DNA from 2 places in the Streptomyces sp. NPDC054883 genome. Region 2 is predicted to be linked to the other one. Evidence: predicted binding sites of a transcription regulator. Region 2 holds the regulator's gene; the other holds the start of a gene.
The links. The regulator HspR, encoded in region 2, represses chaperone genes until heat shock. The targets are predictions, from matches to a motif close to TTGAGNNNNNNNNNCTCAA.

Region 1 (9,534 bases), on a different contig from region 2:
CCGTCCGCCGCGCCGTCGGACTCGGCGGCCGGGAGCTCCGCCGTCCCGAAGCCCGGGGCCGGTTCCGCGCCGGCGGCCGCGGGCACCTCGTGCGCGGCGTCCCGGCCGGCGACGGCGGCGCCCCCGGCCGGCTCGGCGGCCGGCGGCATCCGCGGGGGCAGCGTGTTCTCATTCGCCTCGGCGATCACCCCGGGCAGCCGGAACTCCGGCATCCCCGGCGTGGCCAGCGCGTGCACGGGCGAGGTGGGCGGCGCGGTCGGCAGCAGCGCGGCCGGGACGACCACCAGGGCCTCCGTCCCGCCGTGCCGGCCGGCCCGCAGTTCCGCGGTGACGCCGTGCCGGGCCGCGAGGCGGCCGGCCACGTACAGGCCGAGGCCGAGCCCGTGTTCCGCCTCGGGTTCCTCGTCGTAGGCCTCCGGCGCCGCCAGCCGGGCGTTCAGCGACTCCAGCCGGTCGGCGGTGACGCCGATGCCCTCGTCCACCACGGACAGCACCACTTCGCCGGAGTCCAGCAGCCGGCCCGAGACCTTCACCTTGGCGTCCGGCGGCGAGAACGTGGTCGCGTTCTCCAGGAGTTCGGCGAGGACGTGCGAGATGTCGTCGGCGGCGTGCCCGGCGACCTGCGTGTACGACGGCAGCGCCGCCAGGTCGACCCGCTCGTAGCGCTCGATCTCGCTGACCGCGGCCCGCATGACGTCGACCAGCGGCACCGGCAGCGCCTGTCCGTGGCCGTGCTCCTGCCCGGCCAGCACCAGCAGGTTCTCGTTGTGGCGGCGCATCACCGTCGCCAGGTGGTCCAGCTTGAAGAGGGTCGAGAGCCGCTCGGGGTCCTGCTCCTTGGACTCCAGCTCCTCGATGACCGCCAGCTGCCGCTCCACCAGGCCGAGGGTCCGCAGCGACAGGGAGACGGAGGTCGTCGACATGATGCGGCGGTGCTCCTCGAGCCCGGCCCGCAGCTGCGCGAGTTCCGCTTCCAGCCGGGCGCGGACCTCGTTGAGCTCCGTCTCCAGCGCGCCCCGGCCCGAGGACAGTGCCTCGTTGCGGCCGATGAGGCGGCGCCGGTCGGCATCCAGCCCGGCGATCTTGGTGTGCAGGGCGACGGTCTGGTCCCGCACCGCGTTCAGGTGGCCCACGACTTGGGCGAACTCGTCGTTGCGGCCGGTGAACCGGACCGGCTCCACCGAGCCCTCCGGCGTCGCCAGCCGTTCCGCGCCCCGGCGCAGCACCGACAGCGGCCGGGTCAGGGAGCGGGCGACGGCCGTGGAGACGCCCACGACGAGCAGGAACAGCACCCCGAGGAAGGCGACGAGCAGCTCCAGCCGCGTGACGTCGTCGTCGCGCAGGGTGGCGAGCGCGGTGGCGCGCCGGCTCGCCAGGGTGGACTCCACCGAACGCATCCGGTCGATCCGGGCGGTGAGGGCGGAGCCGACGGAACCGGCGTCGGCCTTGCGGTCGTTCGCGGACAGCGCCGGCCGCTCGGTGAGGCGCTTGAGGTAGTCGTCGGCCGTCTTGACCTCGGGACCGGTGACGGTGGCGGTCAGCGTCTGCCGTACGTCGGGCCGCGCGGCCCGGGTGAAGTCGTCCAGGGCGGCCTGTTCCCGTACCCGGGAGCGCTGGGCGGCGGCGGTGAGTTCGTCGGCGGCGGCCGAGCCGGAGGACTGCTCGGCGCGGGGGACGGCCAGTGCGGCGAGCAGCAGCCCCCGGGTCGCCGATGCCTGTTCGACGGCCTGGCCGAGGGGGGCCAGCGGGCGGGTCGTGGCCAGGGCGGCCTCGGCGCGCGGCGGCGTCAGTTCCGCGAGCCGGTCGCCCGGCGCGAGGAGTTCCGTGATGACGGCGGTGTAGGCCTGGTAGGCGGCGAGGGGGCTGCCCTTGCCGTCGACGGACTCGGTGCGCACGGGCCGGATCCGGCCGAGGACGCCCGCGAGTTGCCCGTCCGCGTCGGCCTGGACCTCCGACAGCTGCCGGTCGGTGCCCGCGACGCGCTCCTGCACGGGGGCCTTGGCGCCGCCGGGGCGCCCCTTGGCGGCGTACTCGACGACGGCGTCCCGCTCGTCGCCGAGGAGGTGCGCCAGGGTGAGGCTCGCCTGCGCCTGCTCGGCGAGGGTGACCAGTCGCTGGGAGTCGTTCAGTTCTCTGGTTGCGGAGACGACGGCGGGAGCGCCTGCCGCGAGGACGGTGAGGCCCGCGACGGCGACGCCGACCACCAGCCTGCTGCGCACGCGGACGCGACGTCCTGCGATGGCGGGTCCGTCTGCGCTGGCGGTGCCGTTCTTCCGAGACCGCTTCTTCTGCACCGGTGCTCGCAATCCTGTACGTGTGCTCGTGCTCGTCTACTCGTGTGGCCGAGGTAACGGCCGGTCAACAAGTAAACGCCCCCTGCCCCCTCGTACCGCCTCAGACCTTCGCAGTGCGATGGGAACAGGGCCGCACATCGCCCACCCCGCCACTCGAAGGAGTGAACATCACGGAGGAGTGGCCGACCAACTCGGGCAGCGTGTGCCAGGTGCCCTCCGTGGACGGGCGGTTGAAACTTCGCGGGGCGCTTTGGCAAGATGCCCCACCCTCGTGACCCCGGGGGCCGCGCGCGGGGCCGTCCCAACCCTCCTGGTTTGGTACGGACCTTCGCCGACACGGGGTTCGGGCCGCGGCCGCGGCGCGGGGCAGAATGTCCGCATGCGCATCGACTTGGCCTCGGTGGCCGGCAGCCCGGAACGCCCCAACGAGGACTGGGTCTCGGCCGCGATACCCGCCTTGGGCGGCGGAGTTGTGGTGGTTCTCGACGGAGTCACGCCGCCGCGCGGCGACGACGGGTGCGTGCACGGGGTGCCGTGGTTCGCGGCCCGGCTCGGCGGCCGGTTGACCGAACTGTCGGGCTCGCGAAGGGACATGCCACTGGAGCGGATCCTCGCGGAGGCCATCGAGGCGACCGCCGGAGCCCACGGCGGTGGCTGTGACCTTTCTCACGTGCGCACCCCGCAGGCGACGGTGGTGATGGTCCGCTGGGACGAGACCCACGTGGAGCACCTGGTGCTGTCGGATTCCGTCCTGCTCCTCCAGGCGCCCGGGGGCGGGATCACGGCCGTACTGGACGACCGGCTGGACCGGGTCCCGCGGGCGGCGCTGCGCTCGGTGGCCACGGCGGACGCGCTGCGCAACGCGGACGGCGGTTTCTTCACGGCGGCCGCGGACCCGGCGGTCGCGGCCCGGGCGGTGACCGGGCGTACGCCGAGGGCGCAGGTCCGGGCGGTGGCCGCGCTCACGGACGGGGCCAGCCGGTGGACGGACACCTTCCGGGAAGGCGACTGGGCGGCCTGCATGGCGGTACTGCGGAAGGAAGGCGCCGAGGGCCTGATCGGCCGGGTCCGGGCGGTCGAGTCCGACCCGGCCCGCCCGTCGGCCCGCCACAAGCGCCACGACGACGCGTCGGCGGTGTACGCGGAGCTCTGAACGCGGGCGGGGAGCGCTACTCGGCGCCCTGGTTCAGCTGGTGGAGCAGCCGGGCCAGTTCGGCGACCTCGCCCCGGTCCCAGTCGGCCAGCTTGCGCATGTACTGCTCGCGCCGGGCGCCCCGGACCCGCAGGAACCGGGCCCGGCCCTCCTCGGTGAGCCCGACGAGGAAGGCCCGGCCGTCGGCGGGGTCCGGCTCCCGGGCGACCAGGCCGAGCAGCTCCAGGGCGCGCAGCTGGCGGCTCATGGTGGCCTTGCCGACGCCGAAGTAGCCGGCGAGTTCGGTGGCCCGCTGCCGCCCGGCGGCCTCCAGCCGGACGAGCAGCCCGTACGCGGCCGGCTCCAGCTCGGGGTGGAGAGCCCGGGCCATCTCCCCGGAGGAGGCGCGGGCGCGCCGGAGGAAGACGGAGAGCTCCCGCTCCAGGGCAAGGAACTCCTGGTCTTCTCTCCCGTGCACGTCCGGCTCCCATCGGTGGTGTTCTCACGCTGCGTACACCCAGTATTTCGCAGCGCGCCCACACTTCCAGCCCCATGGGCGTTCGAGCCGCGGCTCGGCCGATTCGGCCTCGCCGGCCTTGGAGGCGCGGGCCCGCCACCTCAGCCCCGCCGGCGATTGGGGCGCGAGCCCGGGCGGAGCCCGGTGCCCGGCGGAGCCGGCTTCACCAGGCCCCGCCGGGCATGACTCGTCCACCGCCGGCCAGGCGCTACGCGGCAGCCGTTACGGCGGTCACCTCCGCCTCCGCGAGGGCCAGCTCCAAGACCTGCCGCACATCGGTCACCGGGTGCACCTCCAAGCCCTCCAGCACCTCCGCCGGCACGTCGTCGAGGTCCGCTTCGTTCCGCTTCGGGATGATCACCGTCGTCAGCCCCGCCCGGTGCGCGGCGAGCAGCTTCTGCTTGACCCCGCCGATCGGCAGCACCCGCCCGGTCAGCGAGACCTCACCGGTCATGGCCACGTCCGTCCGCACCTGCCGCCCCGACAGCAGCGAGGCCAGCGCGGTCGTCATCGTGATGCCCGCGCTCGGGCCGTCCTTCGGCACCGCTCCGGCCGGGAAGTGGATGTGCACGCCCCGGTCCTTGAGGTCGGCGACCGGAAGCTCCAGCTCCGCGCCGTGCGAGCGCAGGAAGCTGAGCGCGATCTGCGCCGACTCCTTCATCACGTCGCCCAGCTGCCCGGTCAGGGTCAGCCCGGCCGCCCCGGTCTCCGGATCGGCCAGCGAGGCCTCCACGAACAGCACGTCGCCGCCCGCTCCCGTCACGGCGAGGCCGGTGGCCACGCCCGGTACGGCGGTGCGCCGCTCGGCCGGGTCCTGCGCGGACTCCGGGACGTGGTGCGGCCGCCCGATGAGCGCCCGCAGGTCCTCGGCTCCGATGGTGAAGGGCAGGTCCCGCTCGCCCAGCTCGTGCTGCGAGGCGACCTTGCGCAGCAGCCGCGCCAGGGACCGCTCCAGGGTGCGCACGCCCGCCTCCCGGGTGTACTCCCCCGCCAGCTTGCGCAGCGCCCCCTCCTCCAGGACCACCTCGTCGGCGGCGAGGCCGGCCCGCTCCAGCTGGCGCGGCAGCAGGTGGTCACGGGCGATGACGATCTTCTCGTCCTCGGTGTAGCCGTCGAGCCGGACGAGCTCCATGCGGTCGGCGAGCGCCTCGGGGATTGCTTCGAGGACGTTCGCGGTGGCCAGGAACACCACGTCGCTCAGGTCCAGCTCCACCTCCAGGTAGTGGTCCCGGAAGGTGTGGTTCTGCGCCGGGTCCAGCACCTCCAGCAGGGCGGCGGCCGGGTCCCCGCGGAAGTCGGAGCCGACCTTGTCGATCTCGTCCAGGAGCACGACCGGGTTCATGGACCCGGCCTCCTTGATGGCCCGTACGATCCGGCCGGGCAGCGCACCGACGTACGTGCGCCGGTGGCCGCGGATCTCGGCCTCGTCCCGTACGCCGCCCAGCGCGACCCGGACGAACTTGCGGCCCATGGCGTGCGCGACCGATTCCCCGAGTGAGGTCTTTCCGACGCCGGGCGGTCCGACCAGGGCCAGTACGGCGCCGCCGCGGCGGCCGCCGATGACGCCCATGCCGCGCTCGGAGCGCCGCTTGCGCACGGCGAGGTACTCGGTGATCCGGTCCTTCACGTCGCTGAGCCCGGCGTGTTCGGCGTCGAGCACCGCGCGGGCGCCGCGGATGTCGTACTCGTCCTCGGTGCGCTCGTTCCAGGGCAGTTCCAGCACGGTGTCGAGCCAGGTGCGGATCCAGGAGCCCTCGGGCGACTGGTCGCTGGAGCGCTCCAGCTTCTCGACTTCCTTGAGCGCGGCCTCCCGTACCTTCTCGGGCAGGTCCGCGGCCTCGACCCGGGCCCGGTAGTCGTCGGACTCCTCGCCTTCCTTCTCGCCGTTCAGTTCGCGCAGTTCCTTGCGGACGGCTTCCAGCTGGCGGCGGAGCAGGAACTCGCGCTGCTGCTTGTCGACGCCGTCCTGGACGTCCTTGGCGATGGATTCGGCGACGTCCTGTTCGGCGAGGTGCTCACTGAGTGCCTTGACGGCGAGCTTGAGCCGGGCGACGGGGTCGGCCGTCTCCAGCAGCTCGACCTTCTGGGCCACCGTCAGGAACGGCGAGTACCCGGAGTTGTCGGCGAGCGCCGAGACCCCTTCGATCTGCTGGACCCGGTCCACGACCTGCCAGGCCCCGCGCTTCTTGAGCCAGCTGGTGGCGAGGGCCTTGTACTCCTTGACGAGTTCGGCGACGGCCCCGGGCAGCGGGTCGGGCACCTGCTCGTCGACGGTCTCCCCCTCCACCCACAGCGCGGCCCCGGGGCCGGTGGTCCCGGCACCGATGCGGACGCGGCCGCGGCCGCGGATCAGCGCCCCGGGGTCGCCGTCGGAGAGCCGTCCCACCTGCTCGACGGTCCCGAGCACCCCGGTCCCGGCGTACTTCCCGTCGAGCCGCGGTACGAGCAGCACCCGCGGCTTCCCGCTGCCCGCGGCGGCCTGGGCGGCCTCCACGGCTCCGCGCACCTCGGCGTCGGACAGGTCTAGCGGTACCACCATTCCGGGCAGCACGACCTCGTCAACGAGCGGCAGCACGGGCAGGGTGAGCGTTACGGACGTCGAAGCCATGATCTTCCCTCCGGCAGTGAAGTTGAGCTATGCGGACTCAATGTCCCGGAGCCCCCCGATGTTCCCCAACCTGAGTTCGCCCGGGGCGAACACGCTCGGGGCCGACCGTTGCGGTGGACGGTGCCGCCCGGGCCGCTGCCCGGGTGACCTCGACGGAGCCGTGCCGCCCGTCCGCCACCTCGACGCAGTGGACGGTCCCGGTCACGTCGGCGCCGTCGCTCGCCGTCTTCTGCCCGCCGGCGAGCCGGCCGGGCGAGCAGCCGGTGAGGAGCCGTCCCGCCGGGACGCGAGGGCGGCCAGGGCGATGAGGACGCGACGGCGGGAGCTCACGTGCGGAACCCTGTCGACCCCGGACCCCGACGCGGTGGGGTCGCCATCCCGGCCGGCCGGGGGTTAACCCGCCGTCACCACCGGGCGGTCCTGGCTCCGGCCGGGCAGGCCCCATTCGCTCCACGAGCCGTCGTACACGGCGCTCTCCCGGTAGCCGGCCAGCTCGGCGCCCAGTGCGAGGACGCAGGCCGTCACCCCGGAGCCGCAGCTGAAGTAGAGCCGCTCGCGGTCCCCCGCCACCGCCCGGAACGCCTCCCGCAGCTCCCCCGGCGGCCGCATCAGGCCGTCCGAGGTCTTGAGTTCCGCGAAGGGCAGGCTGGCCGCGCCCGGCATGTGTCCGCCGCGCAGCCCCGGCCGCGGTTCCGGGGCGGTGCCCGCGAACCGCTCCCTGGTGCGGGCGTCGAGCACGGCGGCGGCGGGATCCGCCAGGGCCGCGGCCACCGCGACGGCGTCCACGAGCAGCCCGGGGCGCGGCCGGGCGGTGAAGGTGCCGCGCGGGCCCCCGTACGCCGGGGCGGTGTCCTCCAGCGGAAGACCGGCGGCGGTCCAGGCGGGGAGCCCGCCGTCCAGCACGGCGGCCCGGTCGAAGCCCATCGCGCGCAGCATCCACCAGGCCCGGGCGCTGGAGTAGATCCCGGCGCCGTCGTAGACGACCACCGTGTCGCGGTCGCCCAGTCCGAGGCCGCGCACCGCCTCCTCGAAGTCCGCGGCCGCGGGCATGGTGTGCGGGACGGTGGCCCCGTGATCGGACAGCGCCCCGTCGAGGTCGAAGGGGCGGGCCCCCGGGATCCGCCGGTCCGCGCCGCGCAGTGCGCCGACGGAGGCGTCGAAGACCACCAGGCCGGGCTCGGCGAGGCGGTCGGCGAGCTGCTCGGCCCCGATCAGGGGGCCGAAGGGGCGTTCGCTGTCGTTCATACGGGTCCTCCGGCAGGGTCGACCGGCCCATCCAACCACCGCGCCCCGGCGCCGCCTTCAGCCGCAGTCGGCCGCCGCCCGGCCGTACACCGCGATCCGCGCGCCGCGTACGTCCGTCACCGAGCACAGCCGGAACCCGGCTGCGAGCGCCTCCCGCTTCGCGGCCTCGGCCGGGTACGGGTCCAGCGGTTGCCCCGGCGGGTCGAGCAGCGCCAGCACCCGCGGTGTCCCGGCCAGCCGCGCCCGTATCTCCCCGGCGGGCAGCTCGGTCCCCCACAGGCTGTGCGAGGCCACCGGGGTCCGGGCCAGGGCGAGGTCGTGCAGGGGCGCGTACGTCGCCGGTGAGGACAGCAGCCACTCGCGCCGCCGCGCCGGCATGAAGAGCACGGCGTCCCCGGGCCGGGCCCGCTCCCGGACGGCGGCGGCCACCGCCAGTACGTCGTCCTTGCGGCTGTCGGAGGTCCGCAGCCACCCCGACCACCACGCCCACGGCACCAGCAGCGCCCCGGCCAGCGCCCACGGCCACACCGCGCGCGCCCGCACGCCCTCGGCCCGGGCGAGCCGCAGCCCGATCAGCAGCGCGAGCCCGGCCAGCGAGTAGAGCACGTACCGGTCGACGTACCAGGGGTGCACCAGGGACACGGCGAGCAGCAGCCCCGGCGGCAGCAGCGCGAGCGGTACGGCGACCCGCAGGGCGTGCGGCGCGTCGCGCAGGCCCCGCGCGAGCAGCAGCACCGCGAGCGCGAGCGCACCGTAGGCCGTCCAGTCCTGCCAGCCCGGCCGCCCGAGCCAGCCGAGCTGCTGCTGCGCCTGCCGGGCGCTGACGAGGGCCAGCGGCGCCAGCGCGGCGGCGACGGCCGCGGCGCTCCACCGCCAGCCGCGCGAGCGCCAGGCGGCGCAGCCGTGCGCGAGCAGGGCCAGTACCGCGAACTCGTGCAGCCAGCAGCCGGCCAGCAGCACCATCGCGTACGCCGCCCACCGCTCGGCCAGCATCAGGTGGGTGGCCCAGACCACGGCGCAGGCGACGAGGGCGTACGAGCGTCCCTCCTGGGCGTACATCTGCACCGGCGGCAGCGCGGCGTAGGCGCTCCCGGCGATCACCGCGGCCCGGGACCCGGCCAGCCGGTGCGCCACCGCGGCCACTCCGGCCGCGGCCAGCGCGGTGGCGGCGACGGAGGGCAGGCGCAGCGCCCACAGGCCGCCCTCCCACAGGGCGTAGACCCCGTGCAGCAGCAGGTAGTACAGCCCGTGGACGGCGTCGACCCGCCCGAGGAGCGCCGCGAGGGCGGCGAGCGGGCGGTGCGCCACCTGGACGGTGACGGATTCGTCGCGCCACATGCTGCCGGCGCCGGGGCCGCGTTCCAGGCCCCAGAGGCCGAGGACGACGGCGAGGAGCGGCGGCAGCCCGCGCCACAGGGCTGTGCGGCTGATGTCGGCCTCCGGGTGCTTCCGTGCGAGTGGTGCGGACTCCATACTCGGGGTTCGGGTCGGCCCCCGTTCCAGCGGAGGTGGGTTGTGCGAGCGTTCCGGGTGATGGCGGCGGTACTGCTGGGCGCGGTGGTCCTGAGCGGATGCGGTCTGGCCCGGCCGGACCACGCGCTGGTCACCTTCACCGCGGAGGCGACGCCCGGCGGGAGTCTGCCCGCGCCGCAGGACCCGTCGGCGCGCGCGCCCGAGCCGGGGGCGCCCTCCCCGCCGCCCGCCGCCGCCGAGGGGCTGGTCACGGTCACCCGCAGCG
Region 2 (9,534 bases):
GCTGCGCGACGCCGAGAAGGTGCTGACCGGCGGCCCCGTGCCGTTCGCCACCACCGTCACCGTGGCGGTGCTCGTCGTGGCGGCGCTGCTCGCGGTTCCGCTGGTGCTGGACCGGGCCCCGCTGGCGCTGCTCGCGTACACCGGGGTGCTGATGCTGATCACCTACGGCGGGGGCGGCTTCTTCGAGTCGAAGCCGCGCTTCCTGCTGCCCGCGTTCCCGCTGCTGCTCGCGCCCGCCGCGGTAATGGCCAGAGCCCGGCCCCGCACCGCGGTCGTGGTGACCGCGGTGCTGGCCGGGCTCTCGTACGGCTACGGGGTGTACCTGCTCCTGGTGGCGCGGGTACCGCTGTGACGGGTTACTGCTCCTCGTCGCCCTTGTCGTCCCCGCCGTCGGCGGAGTCGGCGTCCTGTTCCAGGCCGAGCTGCTCGATGAGCCACTTGTCGAACTCGATCGAGGCCCGGACCCAGCTGACGGTGGAGGACACGAAGTGCTCCAGGCTGACGCCGGTGCCGACCAGCATCTGCGCTTCGCCGATCAGGCGGACGGAGCCGTCGTCGTGCGTGTGGCTGTAGACCTTCGGCCACAGGGTGCGGCGGTTCCAGTCGTCGATCGTCTCCAGTAGCTGCGGCTTGTCTTCGATGCCGTGCGGACGGTCGTAGAAGGTCCGCACCGAGAAGACCTGCTGCTCGCCGTCGCCGCGGAACATGAAGTACGTACGGAACTCCTCCCACGGCGCCGCGAGGTCACCCTCGTCGTCGACGACGTACTTGAGCTCCATCTGCTCCAGCAGCTGCTTGACCAGATCCTGGTCGGGGACGACGGGGCCCGCCGGTCCTGTGGCCTGCGGATCGGGCTGCTGCCCTCCGAAGTTCGGAATCGAGGCCGGGTCGATGCTCACCGTGTACTTCCCTTCGTGCGGATGGTGTCATCCTCCCCCATCGGTCCTACCCCGTGTCCAGCCCCGCACGTCCGATCCGCTCCGGGCGGACACGAGTAGGGCTCCGGTGGGGCCGGCCGCGGGCCGGGGCCCCGGAACCGGGGCCCCGGCCCGGCCTCACAGCGCCTTGCCGACCAGCAGGTCCTCCCCCGCCACGTCCACGCGCACGGTGTCGCCCTCGCGGATCTCGCCCGCCAGGATCTCCTTGGCGAGGCGGTCCCCGACGGCCGTCTGGATCAGGCGGCGCAGGGGCCGGGCGCCGTACGCCGGGTCGTTGCCCTTGTCCGCCAGCCAGGCCAGGGCCTCCGGCGTGATGTCCAGGGTCAGCCGGCGGTCGGCCAGCCGCTTGGCGAGGCGGCCGATCTGGAGCTCGGCGATGTGGGCCAGCTCGTCGCGGCTCAGCGCCGAGAAGACCACCAGGTCGTCCAGGCGGTTGAGGAACTCCGGCTTGAAGGAGGCCCGCACGAGGTCGAGGACCTTGGCCTTCTTGTCCTCCGGCGAGGCCAGCTGGTCCATCAGGAACTGGGACCCCAGGTTCGAGGTCAGGATCAGGATGGTGTTGCGGAAGTCCACCGTGCGGCCCTGGCCGTCCGTGAGACGGCCGTCGTCCAGGACCTGGAGCAGGATGTCGAAGACCTCGGGGTGGGCCTTCTCCACCTCGTCCAGCAGGACGACCGAGTAGGGGCGCCGGCGCACGGCCTCGGTGAGCTGGCCGCCCTCCTCGTAGCCGACGTAGCCGGGTGGCGCGCCGACCAGCCGGGCCACCGAGTGCTTCTCGCCGTACTCCGACATGTCGATGCGGACCATGGCCCGCTCGTCGTCGAAGAGGAAGTCCGCGAGGGCCTTGGCCAGCTCGGTCTTGCCGACGCCCGTCGGGCCCAGGAAGAGGAACGAGCCCGTGGGCCGGTCCGGGTCCGCGATGCCCGCCCGGGTGCGGCGCACCGCGTCGGAAACGGCCCGTACGGCCTCCTCCTGGCCGATCAGCCGGCGGCCCAGCTCGGCTTCCATGCGCAGCAGCTTCTGCGTCTCGCCTTCGAGGAGGCGGCCCGAGGGGATGCCCGTCCAGGCGCCGACCACGTCCGCGATGTCGTCCGGGCCGACCTCGTCCTTAACCATGGCGTCCTTGGCCGGGCCGGCCTGCGAGGCCTCGGCCTCGGCTTCGGTGGCCTCGGCCAGCTCGCGCTCCAGGGCCGGGATCTCCCCGTAGAGCAGCTTGGACGCCGCGTCGAAGTCGCCGTCGCGCTGGGCGCGCTCGGCCTGCCCCCGCAGGTCGTCCAGGCGCTCCTTGAGCTCACCGACCCGGTTGAGGGACTGCTTCTCCTTCTCCCAGCGCGCGGTCAGGCCGCGCAGCTCCTCCTCCTTGTCCGCCAGGTCCTTGCGGATCTTCTCCAGGCGCTCGACGGAGGCCGGATCGGACTCGTTCTTCAGCGCCAGCTCCTCCATGCGCAGCCGGTCGACGGAGCGCTGGAGCTCGTCGATCTCGACGGGGGAGGAGTCGATCTCCATCCGGAGCCGGGACGCGGCCTCGTCCACCAGGTCGATGGCTTTGTCCGGGAGGAACCGGGAGGTGATGTAGCGGTCCGAGAGGGTGGCCGCGGCGACGAGCGCGCTGTCGTTGATGACGACCTTGTGGTGGGCCTCGTAGCGGCCCTTGAGGCCGCGCAGGATCGCGATGGTGTCCTCGACCGTCGGTTCCGCCACCAGCACCTGCTGGAAGCGGCGCTCCAGCGCCGGGTCCTTCTCGATCCGCTCCCGGTACTCGTCGAGCGTGGTCGCGCCGACCATGCGCAGTTCGCCCCGGGCGAGCATGGGCTTGAGCATGTTGCCCGCGTCCATGGCCGAATCGCCGCCGGCGCCCGCGCCGACGACCGTGTGCAGCTCGTCGATGAACGTGATGATCTGGCCGTCGCTGGACTTGATCTCGGCGAGGACGGTCTTGAGCCGTTCCTCGAACTCGCCGCGGTACTTCGCGCCGGCGACCATCGCGCCGAGGTCGAGGGCGACGAGCCGCTTGTTCTTCAGGGACTCGGGGACGTCGCCCTTGACGATGCGCTGCGCCAGGCCCTCGACCACGGCCGTCTTGCCGACGCCGGGTTCGCCGATGAGGACCGGGTTGTTCTTCGTACGGCGGGAGAGCACCTGCACGACGCGCCGGATCTCCTGGTCGCGGCCGATGACGGGGTCGAGCTTGCCCTCGCGGGCCGCCGCCGTGAAGTCGGTGCCGAACTTCTCCAGGGCCTTGTACTGGCCCTCGGGGTCGGGAGTGGTCACCCGCCGCCCTCCTCGTGAGTTCTCGAAGGCGTCCAGCAGCTTCCGCGCCGTCGCCCCCTGGGCGGTAAGGACCTCGCCGGCCGCGCCGCCCTTGGCGGCGAGGGCGATGAGCAGGTGTTCGGTGGAGAGGTACTCGTCGCCGAGCCTGCCCGCCTGGTCGTCGGCCTCGGCGAGCACGGCGAGCAGCTCGCGCGTGGGCTGCGGCGGCGCCACCGTGGACCCGGTGACGCTGGGCAGGGCGGCCAGCAGCCGCTCGGCGCCCGTGCGCACGGCGGCCTGGTCCGCCTCGGTCGCGGCGAGCAGGTCGACGAGGTTCTCGTTCTCCTCGCCGGTGAGCAGGGCCAGCAGCAGATGCGCGGGGGTCAGGTCCGGGTGGCCGTCCTTCACGGCCCTGCTGGTGGCCGCGTTCAGGGCGTCCCGGCTCTTGTTCGTCAGCTCGGCTTCCACCGCCGCTCTCCTCTCCGTGGCAGGTTCAGGTCGTCACGTACGGCATGACACCCGATGTGACAGATACAGCGTGCACAAAGTTGAGTCTATTCCACTCAAGGCGCATTTCAAGGCTCGACCGGCCCCGGACGTACGCTTCGCCCCATGGCCCACGACGTACTCCACCCGACGCCCGAATACCTCGCCTTCTGGCAGGAGCGGCACGTCTGCACCCTCACCACCCACCGCCCGGACGGCAGCCCGCACGTGGTGCCGGTGGGCGTGACGTACGACCCCGCGGCCGGACTGGCCCGCGTGATCAGCAACAAGCACAGCAAGAAGGTCCGCAACGTCCTGGCGGCGCCGGACGGCGTCGCGAGGGTGGCGGTGTGCCAGATGGAGGGCCGGCGCTGGGCCACCCTGGAGGGGCGCGCCACGGTCCGCACGGACGAGGCTTCGGTGGCCGACGCGGTTGAGCGCTACGCGCGGCGGTACGGGCGCACGCCCTCGCCGAACCCGGACCGGGTCGTCCTGGAGATCGCCCTGGACCGCGCGATGGGCCGCGCCTGAGGCGCACGGCGGGCCTCAGAGGGATCCGCGGCCGCCCGCGGACATCACAACGGCGCCACCGTGGTCAGGTCCACGATGGCGCCGTTGTGTGGGGGTAGCGCCTGAGCGATGTGCAACGAGGGGGAATCGCTTCAGGCACTTCGGGGGGTGGCGGCGGTGATATCGGGCTCGAACAGCTGGTGGTCCCGCTGGTCGAGGTTGACGAAGACCATTCCGTACCGCACCTCACAGCGGACGGGCTGCGGTGCGCCCCGGGGGCGGCGCAGACAGCGGTAGGCCCGGACGTCTTCGTCCTCTTCTCGTACTACGACGATCGGCTGGCCGAACAAGGTGACCATCAACGAATCGCCGGCGTGGGGGATCGCCGTGGCGAGGTCGATGAACTGCCATCCGGACCGGTACGCCGAAGCCATCTCGCGTCGGAAGTCCCGGTCGTCGGGGGTCACTGGGAGACCTGCGCAGGGGCAGTGTCCCAGCCGAGGTCTAGGGGAGCCGTGTTCCAGCCGAGATCGTGCTTGCCTGCCGACTCGACGGGCGTACCGGCAGCACTGGCCTGAACGCTTCCCGCGCCCCCGTTGACGGCGACGACTGCCCCGAAGACCGCAACGGCGGAGAAAACAACGGCAAGCGCCGAGCGAAGCATTCTCTTATACATGGTCGGCTTCGTCCTCACTTGATGGAATCCTCTCCCCCGCAGTGACAGACGATGGCTTATTCAGGCACGTCAGTGCCACAGGGACGATGCATCATGTTCTTACATGTTCAGGACCCTGGGGGGTGGAGATTTGACAAGAAGTGAGACAAACCCGACACATCCCCACCCCGTCACGGCGATGTGCGCGGAGGGAGCACGGCTTTACGCGGCCGCGCTGAGCACCGGCCGCGTCGCCCGCGGTGAGGTCAGGAACGCCCCCTGCCTGCTCGAATTCGCTCTGCTACGACCCGATCCGGATGACGCGAACCAACTCCGCGCGGTTCCCCCCTCCGTCGCACTCGCCCAACGGCTCCACCCCATCGAACGTGAGATCCAGGACCGCAGACGCACCGCTGTAGATCTCACCGATGCATTCGAGCCGTTCCTCGCCATCAGCGCCCAGAGTCCCGCCAACACCCACGCCATCACGGTGCTGGAGGGAATCGACCAGATCAACGCCGCGCTCGACCTGGCCACCGCCGAGTGCCACACCGAGGCCCTGACCGTCCAGCCGGGCGGCGCCCGGCCCACGTTCATCCTCAGCGAGGCCCTGGAGCGCGCCGCGCCGCTGATCGACCGCGGGGTGAGCATCCGTACGCTCTACCAGCACACCGTGCGGCACAGCCAGGGCACGCTCGCCTACGTGGACCGCATCTCCACGGGAAAGGTGGAGATCCGCACGCTGGAGGAGCTCATCGAGCGCCTCATGATCTTCGACCGTACGGTGGCGTTCATCCCCGCGAGCGACGACCGCCGGGTGGCGCTGGAACTGCGGCACCCGGGGCTGGTCGACTACCTCATCAAGGTCTTCGAGCAACTGTGGCGCCGGGCCGTGCCGCTGGGCGACGAGGTGACGTACACGCACACGCCGGATGGTATCTCCGGCGTACAGCGCTCCATCGCCCAACTCCTCATCGAGGGGCACGTGGACGAGGCGATCGCGCGCCGGCTGGGGATGAACGTACGCACCTGCCGCGCGCACATCGCGAAGCTGGCGACCGCCCTGGGCAGCGGCAGCCGCGCCCAGCTCGGCTTCCTCATCGCGCAGTCGGGGATCCTGCACAGCGCCGCCCCGCCGCTGCCGCCTGGGCACGTCTGACGCCTGGGCCGGTCTGACGCGGGCCCGTCTGACGCCCGGGGCGGGCGTGACGCCCGGGGCCCCTCTGGCGCCCGGAAAACGGGGGACCCCGCCCGGTTCCCCGGGCGGGGTCCACATGTCCTGCGGAGCGGGCCGACGGGCCTCTTCGCCCCGGTCAGCCCTGCGGGCGCTTGGGGCGCCACACGACCAGCGCACTGCCTGCCTGCGGCGGCTGGTACGGGACCAGGTCGCGCCGGTACGAGGCGTGCACCTGCGCTTCCCTCGCCTGGAGGGCGGCGGCCGCGCCGTCCACAGCTGTGGACAGTTCGGCCACGCGCTGCTGCAGGGCCGCGACCTGGTTCTCCAGCTCGATGATCCGCTTGATCCCCGCGAGGTTGATGCCCTCGTCCTGGGACAGCGCCTGCACCGTACGGAGCAGCTCGATGTCCCTGGCCGAATACCGCCGTCCGCGCCCGGCCGTCCGGCCCGGTGAGACCAGCCCGAGACGGTCGTACTGGCGCAGGGTCTGCGGGTGCAGGCCCGAGAGCTGGGCGGCCACCGAGATCACATAGACCGGTGTCTCATCGGTCAGTTGGTACGGGTTCTTGCGGCGGCCGTCCATCTCATGCTCCCTTCGCGGACTCGAACAGCGCGGCGCGCGGGTCCTCGGACCCGGTCGCGTCGCGGTACATCTCCAGCGCCTCGCGGGCCTTGTCCGACAGCTCCGCCGGGACGGACACCTCGACCGTCACCAGCAGGTCGCCGCGGGTGCCGTCCTTGCGGACCGCGCCCTTGCCCCGGGCGCGCATCGTACGGCCGCCCGGCGTGCCCGGCGGCAGTTTGAGCGTGACCGAAGGTCCGTTCAGCGTCGGCACCTTGATCTCGGCGCCGAGGGCGGCCTCCGCGAACGTCACCGGGACGGTCACCGTCAGGTTGTCGTCCTTGCGCCCGAACACGGGGTGGCTGCCGACGTGGACCACCACGTACAGGTCGCCGGCGGGACCGCCCCGCTCGCCCGGAGCGCCCTTGCCGCGCAGCCGGATCCGCTGGCCGTCGGAGACGCCCGCCGGGATCCGGACCTGCATGGTGCGGGAACTGCGCGCGCGGCCACTGCCCTTGCAGACGTCACAGGGGGTCTCGGCGATCAGGCCGCGGCCCTTGCAGTCCGCGCAGGGGTCGGTCAGCGAGAAGCCGCCGCCGCTGCCCCGCGACACCTGGCCGGTACCGACACAGGTCGGGCACACCCTGGGGGTGCCGTTCTTGTCGCCGGTGCCCGAACAGGCCTTGCAGGGGGCCTGCGAGGACATCCGGAGCGGGACCGTGGCCCCGTCCACCGCCTCCGTGAAGGAGAGGGTGACCTCCGACTCGATGTCCTGGCCGCGGCGGGGCTGGGTACGGGTTCCCGCACCCGGGCCCGCGCCGCCGCGGTTGAACAGGCCGCCGAAGACGTCCCCGAGGCCGCCGCCGAAGCCGCCGCCCGCGCCGCCCGGCTGGGTACCGCCGAAGAGGTCGCCGAGGTCGAAGTTGAACGAGCCGCCGGCCCCGCCCGGACCGGGGCGGAAGCCACCGTTTCCGAACAGCGCGCGGGCCTCGTCGTACTCCTTGCGCTTCTTGGCGTCCCCGAGGACGTCGTTCGCCTCGGAGATCTCCTTGAAGCGCTCCTCGGCCGAGGCGTCACCCTTGTTGGCGTCCGGGTGGAACTCGCGGGCGAGCTTCCGGTACGCCTTCTTGATCTCGGCCTCGGTGGCGTCCTTGGGGACACCGAGGACCTTGTAGTAGTCCTTCTCGACGAAGTCCTTCGTGCTCATCCCCGGTGGCCCTCCTCTCGTACACCTACATGTTCGACGTCAGCCCTCGTCCGGGGCATCCGTGTCCTTGTCAGACGGCGTATCGCCGTCCGCGGACTCGGACTTCGCGGCGGGAGCCGCGCCCGGCTGGGGCTCGGCCACCGCGACCCGGGCGGGACGGATGGTGCGCTCGCCGATCCGGTAGCCCGGCTGCAGGATCGCCACGCAGGTCGTCTCGGTGACGTCCGGCGCGTACGAGTGCATCAGGGCCTCGTGGACCGTCGGGTCGAAGGGCTCGCCCTCCTTGCCGAACTGCTGCAGCCCCATCTTGGCGGCGGCGGTCTCCAGCGATTCGGCCACCGACTTGAAGCCGCCGACCAGCTCGCCATGCTCCCGCGCCCGGCCGATGTCGTCCAGGGTCGGGAGCAGTTCCGTCAGGAGGGACGCGACCGCGATCTCCTTGACGGCGATCCGGTCCCGCTCCACCCGCCGGCGGTAGTTCTGGTACTCCGCCTGGAGCCGCTGGAGGTCCGCGGTGCGCTCGCCGAGCGCGGTGCGGGCCTGGTCCAGCTGCGCCACGAGGGCCGTCTCCTTGCCGAGGGCCTCGGCTGCTGCGTCCCCGGTCCGGGCCGCCTCGTCCTCCTTGGAGGAGTCGGCGGCCTTCGGCTCGGCTGCCGCGTCGTCCGCGCCGGCGCCGGTGGGGACATCAGGCTTCTCGTCGAAACCCGGGGTCTCCTCCGACATCAGGCAGCGCCGCCCTTCGGCTTCTCGTCGTCCACGATCTCGGCGTCGACCACGTCGTCGTCGGCCTTGGCCTGGCCGGCGTCGCCCGCGCCACCGGCGGCCTGGGCCGCCTGCGCGTCGGCGTAGATCGCCTGGCCGAGCTTCTGGCTGACCGCCGCGACCTTCTCCGTGGCGGTACGGATCTCGGTGGTGTCCTCGCCCTTGAGCTTCTCCTTCAGCTCGGCGACGGCCGCCTCGACCTCGGTCTTGACGTCACCAGGGACCTTGTCCTCGTTGTCCTTGACGAACTTCTCCGTCTGGTACACGAGCTGCTCGGCCTGGTTGCGGGTCTCCGCGGCCTCCTTGCGGCGCAGGTCCTCGTCCGCGTACTGCTCCGCCTCCTGGCGCATGCGGTCGACCTCGTCCTTGCCGAGCGAAGAGCCGCCGGTGACGGTCATCTTCTGCTCCTTGCCCGTGCCGAGGTCCTTGGCCGTGACGTGCATGATGCCGTTGGCGTCGATGTCGAAGGAGACCTCGATCTGCGGGACCCCGCGCGGGGCCGGCGGCAGACCGGTCAGCTCGAACATGCCGAGCTTCTTGTTGTACGCCGCGATCTCGCGCTCGCCCTGGTAGACCTGGATCTGCACCGACGGCTGGTTGTCCTCGGCCGTCGTGAAGATCTCCGACCGCTTGGTCGGGATGGTCGTGTTGCGCTCGATCAGCTTGGTCATGATGCCGCCCTTGGTCTCGATGCCGAGGGACAGCGGGGTCACGTCGAGCAGCAGGACGTCCTTGACCTCACCCTTGAGCACACCGGCCTGGAGGGTGGCGCCGATGGCGACGACCTCGTCCGGGTTGACGCCCTTGTTGGCGTCCTGACCGCCGGTGAGCTCCTTGACGAGCTCGGCGACGGCCGGCATGCGGGTGGAGCCGCCGACCAGGACCACGTGGTCGATCTCGGACAGCTGGATGCCGGCGTCCTTGATGACGTTGTGGAACGGGGTCTTGCAGCGGTCGAGCAGGTCCGCGGTCAGCTGCTGGAACTGG

Region 1: lon (endopeptidase La) is a predicted target of HspR. The motif match lies at 6,574-6,592, and genes of this name have one in related genera.

The regions. Positions count from the first base shown of each region.
Region 1 covers NZ_JBSGYT010000015.1:34,413-43,946, forward strand. Annotated here, with positions in the region: gene ACWGH1_RS14050 (nitrate- and nitrite sensing domain-containing protein) at 1-2,219, opposite strand, end outside; gene ACWGH1_RS14055 (hypothetical protein) at 2,674-3,447, shown strand; gene ACWGH1_RS14060 (MarR family winged helix-turn-helix transcriptional regulator) at 3,464-3,904, opposite strand; gene lon (endopeptidase La) at 4,152-6,551, opposite strand; gene ACWGH1_RS14070 (sulfurtransferase) at 6,945-7,796, opposite strand; gene ACWGH1_RS14075 (glycosyltransferase family 39 protein) at 7,854-9,269, opposite strand; gene ACWGH1_RS14080 (hypothetical protein) at 9,312-9,534, shown strand, end outside.
Region 2 covers NZ_JBSGYT010000002.1:12,151-21,684, reverse strand. Annotated here, with positions in the region: gene ACWGH1_RS02555 (hypothetical protein) at 1-352, shown strand, start outside; gene ACWGH1_RS02550 (YbjN domain-containing protein) at 357-899, opposite strand; gene clpB (ATP-dependent chaperone ClpB) at 1,056-3,656, opposite strand; gene ACWGH1_RS02540 (pyridoxamine 5'-phosphate oxidase family protein) at 3,801-4,205, shown strand; gene ACWGH1_RS02535 (Rieske (2Fe-2S) protein) at 4,337-4,618, opposite strand; gene ACWGH1_RS02530 (helix-turn-helix transcriptional regulator) at 4,964-5,998, shown strand; gene ACWGH1_RS02525 (heat shock protein transcriptional repressor HspR) at 6,153-6,599, opposite strand; gene dnaJ (molecular chaperone DnaJ) at 6,601-7,785, opposite strand; gene grpE (nucleotide exchange factor GrpE) at 7,825-8,508, opposite strand; gene dnaK (molecular chaperone DnaK) at 8,508-9,534, opposite strand, start outside.